Regions from separate parts of the Acinetobacter sp. CY05 genome, predicted to be linked through region 1. Evidence: riboswitches for the same ligand, from Rfam matches in the RefSeq annotation. Region 1 holds a riboswitch; the other holds the start of a gene.

Region 1 (3,424 bases):
GCTGAGCGCATGCAACACCACATCACCATCTGAATGGGCTTTTAAACCCTGACTATGGGGAATTTGAATGCCAGCCAAAGTCACAAAATCACCTTCTTCAAAGGCGTGTACGTCAATACCTTGACCAATTCGAATGTGTGGCATCATGCTTGTTCTCCCAAACAAATAAATCTTAGAAATGTTGTATTCATGCTTTTGATTTCGCTATATTAGCAAGCAGCACAATCTCGACAAAGTATAAGCGATCATGTGGCAAAATACTGATAACAATCTTATTAAAACACTGGGCCTTGTAGCTTTAGCCTGTTGCTCAACATTTGCCACGGCAAGCGTGATTGAATGTCAGGACCACCATCGCCCAGGGATTTGTGCAAGCGGCTTACAAGAATCTAGAGAAAAGCTCAACAATCATTATCTGACTGCATTATTGGTTAGTGATGCACCCATTCGTTTACTGCAAGATACCCAAAAATTATGGCTCAAGCGTAGCCAGCAATGTAAACAAACTCGCTGTTATCGCCAGCAAATTGAACAGCGTGTAGATGATTTAAATTTATATATTTCACTCAATCAAACCCTTACCCAACATTATTTAAAATTTGAACAAGGTCAGATTTCGGCACAGCCTGTGCATTTAAAACTGCATCAATTGGGTAAAGACAGTATTAAAATTGAAGGCATTGCCTATCGTAATCCTAATAATCGTGTAGAAACCCAAACGATCAATTTTTTGGCGTATACTACCCCCCAAGAAAAAACCCAAATTATTGATAATGAACATGATTGCAAATATTCTTTTGCCTACTCTAAAGCTATTTTAGTGGTGAAGACTCAGCAACAAGGCTGTGAACGCTTTAGCGGCGTATATAGACTCTACGATTAAAAAAGCCAGTATACACTGGCTTATTCTGTTGGATGTTGACGGGCAATAGCTTGACTGACCATCACCGCTGTAGCGGCAGATAAGGTCCATCCTAAATGGCCATGACCAGTATTATAAAAAATACGCTCGCGTTTCCCACGTCCCACCACAGGCATCATATTAGGCATCATCGGTCGCAGTCCTGCCCAGGGCACTACACTTTCGGTACACACACGAAAGTTACGATTCACCCAATCAATCAGTGGTTGAATACGATCAGCACGAATATCACGGTTATAGCCATTAAATTCTGCTGTACCGGCGACACGTAAGCGATCTACCCCCAAACGTGATGTGACAATTTTAGCACTTTCATCGAGTAAACTGACCCAAGGTGCATGGCTTTGACTATGACTGTCATTTAAATTCACAGTAATAGAATAGCCTTTAACGGGATAAACATTCACGCGATCACCGAGCATACGTGCCAGATGATAGCTGCCCACCCCGCCGCAGACTAAGACTGCATCCACCTGCATTTCCTCAATGACTGCTGCATCAGAGTGCATATTTTCTTGACTGGCGCGATATTCAACCCTTACCCCTGTGGCATGTGGCTGCATCTGGGTGACTTCCTTAGCAAATAGGTAATCTACCCCGTATTTTTTTGTCGCTTGAGCTAATCCCATGGTGAATTTATGGATATCACCTGTGGCATCTCCTGGACAGTAAAATCCGCCGTAATAATTGCCAGTTAAGCTGGGTTCAATAGTTTTTATTTCCTCTAAGGTGACCGCATGACGCTCCAACCCGCCTGTACAGAGTAAATCGTTGACACGCATGGCCACTTGATAGTCGTGTTGAGTATGATAAAAATGTAAAATGCCACGTTTTTCTAGGTTAAAGTCGATTTGTTCTTGTTTAGCAATGGCAAATAAACGCTGCCGTGCCAAGAGTGCCATTTTAACCGTATCACGCGTATTGGCTTCATAGTGTTTGATATTACCTAAAAATTCGATTAACCAAGCATATTTATGTAAATCAAATGAAGGATTTAATAATAAGGGCGCAGTTTTTTGCGACATCCATTTTAAACCTTTTAATACTGTGGCTTTTTGGTTCCATACTTCCGCATTACAGGCGGACAGTTGCCCACCATTGGCAAATGAAGTTTCCATGGCAGGATAGAGATGTTTATCAATGACAGTGACCTGATAACCGAGTTTCACTAACTCATAGGCAGAGGTCACACCGGTGATACCTGCTCCAATGACAAGAATATGGCGCATAACAGGCTCCTTGAAATGTTATTATTATTTTGCATTTCATTTTCTCCCCATCTGTCATGTTTACCTGAGAGCTTTACCCCTTCGGTGAGTTAAGTCGAGCCTAACTTCTCTCCAGAATGTGATAGCAGCTTGTAGTCCTTTTGCCTGAGAGTTTCCTGGGGTGTTGCTCCTTCGGCGGACTGATGTCTCTCTCCTACAAGCTGTAGTAGATCAATCATTATGAGCAATTTTTATACCAAGCCAAGCATAAAATTTGTTCACATTTTGCAGCGTCATATAAAAAATTTTAAATTCAAATGAAATCAATTTTTTTAGGAAAAATACTAATGTTGTTTCAGCACTATAAAACTTTATTTCAACACTATCCTTTAGAGCAACTGCTACACACTGATCTGTTACAGTTAGCACATCAAGCTAAAATCAGCAGTTATTACACTCCCTTTGAGTATATCAATACACAGGCTAAAGTGGTGTTGCTCGGGATTACCCCGGGGCGATTACAATGGCAAAATGCCATACAGGCTGTACAACAAGCGCTTGCTCAAGGTTTAAACGATGATCAAGTTTTGGCATATGCCAAACAGCAAGGTGCCTTTAGTGGTCCAATTCGCCGCAACTTAATTCAAATTTTAGATCATCTTGGTTTACAGCAAAAGTTACAGCTGAACTCAACCGCCGCATTATTTAATGAAGCACAGCATTTAGTAAATATGAGCGCTGTCTTACCGCACGCTATTTTTATCAATTGTCAAAATTATAATGGCACGAGTCCTCATATACTCAAAAATGATTTTTTATATCAACAGCTTGAACAGTACTTTCTGCCACAGTTAAAAGTGTTACCCAATGCTGTTTATATTCCGCTCGGTCAAAGTGTGGCGCATGTACTCTCTCATCTAGCTAACTTAGGCTATTTAAAAAAGCAGCAGATTTTACAGGGTTTTCCTCACCCATCTGGTGCCAATAGTGAGCGGATTCAATATTTTTTAGGGAAAAAAGCCCAAGCTGAACTGTCACGCGCAACAGATCCCATTAAAATTGAACAAGTCAAAGCAAAGTTAATACAACAAATGCAGCAGCTACAAATTTAATACATGAAAAAAGCCTCATATTGAGGCTTTTTGATTTAACGATGGGTGTGTACTGACATCACAATCCCCATACTGGCCATTAAAGAAATTACGGCTGTCCCGCCATAACTCATAAAGGGTAAAGGGTCACCTGTAACGGGCAAAATACCGCTCACCATGCCTGAGTTTAGAAACACAAAGAA
Region 2 (3,424 bases), on a different contig from region 1:
CTTTCTAGCGCCTGAATCATGTCTTGTTGATGGGTACGGCTGCCGACAATTAAACCTTTTAAGCTCAGTTGTTTCGCCATTAATTCAACCGTTGGAATCTCACCCGCATAGCCTGTTAAAATGCCAATTAAAGCAATATGACCGCCAATTTTACAGGCACGAATAGATTGCGCTAAAGTGCCAGGCCCACCTACTTCAACTACAATATCAGCGCCTTGGCCTTGGGTGAGTGCTAAAACTTGATCGCCCCAATTTGGAATTTCACGATAATTAATCACATGATCTGCGCCAAGCGCACGTAATTTTTCAGCTTTTTCTTCAGACGACGTAGTTGCAATGACTTTAGCCCCTAAAGATTTTGCCATTTGTAAGGCAAAAATTGACACACCACCTGTACCTAAGATCAATACTGTATCACCCGCTTGAAGTTGACCATCCACAACCAACGCGCGCCAAGCCGTTAAGCCTGCGGTGGTTAAGGTGGCTGCCTCTTCATGGCTATAATTTTTAGGGGCATGCGTAAATGCAGTTGCAGGTGCATTGACCATGTTACGTGCATAACCATCTATCCCATCACCGGGTACAGTTTTAAAATCGGACAAAGTGGCAGGGCCGCTTTGCCAAGTCGGAAAGAAACAGGACACCACATGATCCCCCACTGCAAATTCAGTCACGTCCGCACCAACGGCTGTAACCACCCCTGCACCGTCAGACATTAAAATACGTCCATCTTCAGTCGGGAAGTCGCCACGTGCAACCACCAAATCATGGAAATTTAATGAATTGGCATGAATTCTCACTTGAATTTCGCCATTGTTTGGTGCAGAAATTTCAGGTAGTGCAACGGCTTGTAGCTGATCAAAACCTGCAGGATGTTGAACAATAATCGCTTGCATAAAACTTATCTCTTGATGGGTAATATTTTTCTTGTCATAACGCTGATGGCTAGACATCGCCTGATCTTGAATGAAAGCTATTGTAAGCTGACAAGGATTTGACATTATTGTAGCAGCAGATGAGTGCTTGAAGATTTGACTGTAGTGTAGAAAACGATAACAACAAGCAGCTCATCCTAGTTATTTATCTTCTTGGCATATGCTTATGCATCATAAACCATGATGATAAGAGAGCAATCAAACTAATTTGACTCACCGAAGGAATAGTGAGATGAGATGTGCTATGCCCTGCTGCTAATAAAATGCTTTTATGTATTGTAAGGCCATCAAAGCTGGGTGTGATATCGCCATCACTGACCATTCATGCTTTTTGGTTTATCACAATATCGTTTAGCACCTGCTCGATTTGGACAGTTATCAAAAGCAGCTTTACAATATTTGTGCCCAATACTATGGAGCTATTTACGCTTGCCAGTGCTTTATGCGTGATTTTATTTATTAGTATTTGGGCATTGATTATGTGTTGTTATTTACGCTATTACAAAACGCAACCTCACTTGCATCAAGCATCTAAATTTAAAATGCCAAAGCATTGGTTATTTTGGCTTTTACCGACCTGCTCAAGCTAAAGCTCGACATAAGTCAGTCTAGTGTTTTGATCTATGCAACGAGGTGAATCAATGATTCACCTTTTTTAACAGATGAACAACACGATGTATCATTATGGTGCAATTAATTTTTGCTACTGTTGTTTTCAGTGCGGTCACACAAGGAATAACGGCTGCACATTGCTTCAATTACGATTATTTTATTCTGGAACTTAAAATCAAGGATGGCATCGTAATTGCATAATAAAAAAATCGTTACAGGAGAGAAATCTTCAATGATTCGCCGAAGGTGCAACATCCCGGAAACTCTCAGGCAAAAGGACTGTAACGCATAATAAAAAATCTGGAGAGTGCATCAGCACACCGAAGGAGGAAGGGGCAATCCCGAAACTCTCAGGTCCAAGGACAGATGGGATATCACCTAAATTAGTGAGGACGATATGACCCATCATATTGCTATTATTGGTGCAGGGATCACGGGTGTGACCACTGCATATGAACTTGTCAAGCAAGGCTTTGATGTCACTGTTTTTGAAAAAAACCTCTACCCCGCAATGGAAACTTCCTTTGCCAACGGCGGTCAATTGTCTGCCTGTAATGCAGAGGTGTGGAATCAGAAATCCACCATCGCTAAAGGCTTAAAGTGGATGTCGCAAAAAGACGCGCCATTGCTGCTCAATCCTTCTTTTAATCTGCATAAATACACATGGTTAGTGTCATTTTTAAATAACATTAAACATTATGAAAACAATACCATTGCCACAGTACGCCTTGCCTTAGAGGCGCGTCAGCATATGTTTCGCATTGCTGATGAAGAAGGCTTTGATTTTAATTTAGAAAAAAAAGGGATTTTGCATTTTTATCATAATCAATATGAATTTGAGGTGGCTAAAAAAGTCAATCAGTTGCTGCAAAAAGGTGGCTTAGAGCGCCATGCAGTCACACCTGATGAAATTAAGGCCATTGAGCCCACCTTAACCGGTCAATATTACGCTGGTTTTTATACACCAGATGATGCGACGGGTGATATTCATAAATTTACCCGCGGCCTAGCCGCAGCATGTGAAAAATATGGGGTGAAGTTCTGTTTAGGAGCCAATGTGTTAAATATTAGCCCGCATCTTGATCGGGTTGATATTCTCTACAGCCAACAAGATGCCCAACAGCAACAGACATTTGATGGTGTAGTGATTTGTGGTGGTGTCAATAGTTACCATTTAGGCGAACAACTGGGCGACAAAATTCATATTTATCCAGTCAAAGGCTACTCAATTACGGTCAATTTACAAGATGAACAGAGTGTTAACAATGCGCCTTGGGTGAGTCTATTAGATGAAAGTGCAAAAATTGTCACTTCACGTTTGGGCAAAGATCGCTTCCGTGTTGCTGGGACGGCAGAGTTTAATGGCTATAACAAGGATATCCGCCATGACCGTATTCAGCCTTTGGTCGATTGGGTCAATAAGAACTTCGATATTGCCACAGATAATGTGATCTCATGGGCGGGCTTACGTCCAATGATGCCGGACATGATGCCACGTGTACAACGCAGTTGCCAATCACGGGTCTTTTATAATACAGGGCATGGCCATTTGGGGTTTACCCTATCTGCTGCCACAGCAGTTTTGATACGCCATGAAATTCAAACTGTATTGGCTGCTGCTTAATCCGTATCTACGGAGGCTAAAATCATGTCAAATTTTGTCTCTGAATTACGGCAAAAAAATAAAAAACGCGGTTGGCAGTTATTTGCCCTCGTCTGTGTCTTACAACTGATCACGGTACTGGTTGCTTTAAGTATGCAATCCATCTAAGACCTGCCTACTGCACAAAAGTATATCACTCACGGCGCAGCGATTTAGATCGTCGTGTGTATAAAAAATAGGATAGACAACATGAAATTATTTACTGAACACGGTC

What was found. Region 1 has a riboswitch for glycine ahead of AC5YCD_RS08935 (D-amino acid dehydrogenase). Riboswitches for the same ligand answer to the same signal wherever they lie in the genome.
Region 2: it holds a riboswitch for glycine, as region 1 does, so the genes downstream of both, AC5YCD_RS07765 (D-amino acid dehydrogenase) here and AC5YCD_RS08935 (D-amino acid dehydrogenase) in region 1, are expected to answer to the same signal.

Annotation. Positions count from the first base shown of each region.
Region 1 is NZ_JCAKMW010000010.1:68,739-72,162, forward strand. It holds gene ispF (2-C-methyl-D-erythritol 2,4-cyclodiphosphate synthase) at 1-147, opposite strand, end outside; gene AC5YCD_RS08930 (A1S_1983 family putative colistin resistance protein) at 248-883, shown strand; gene AC5YCD_RS08935 (D-amino acid dehydrogenase) at 904-2,151, opposite strand; glycine riboswitch at 2,274-2,357, opposite strand; gene AC5YCD_RS08940 (hypothetical protein) at 2,478-3,242, shown strand; gene rodA (rod shape-determining protein RodA) at 3,278-3,424, opposite strand, start outside.
Region 2 is NZ_JCAKMW010000007.1:49,693-53,116, reverse strand. It holds gene AC5YCD_RS07775 (zinc-dependent alcohol dehydrogenase family protein) at 1-953, opposite strand, end outside; partial or broken gene AC5YCD_RS07770 (amino acid transporter) at 1,260-1,483, shown strand; glycine riboswitch at 1,753-1,839, shown strand; gene AC5YCD_RS07765 (D-amino acid dehydrogenase) at 1,945-3,171, shown strand; gene AC5YCD_RS07760 (hypothetical protein) at 3,196-3,318, shown strand; gene AC5YCD_RS07755 (malate synthase G) at 3,400-3,424, shown strand, end outside.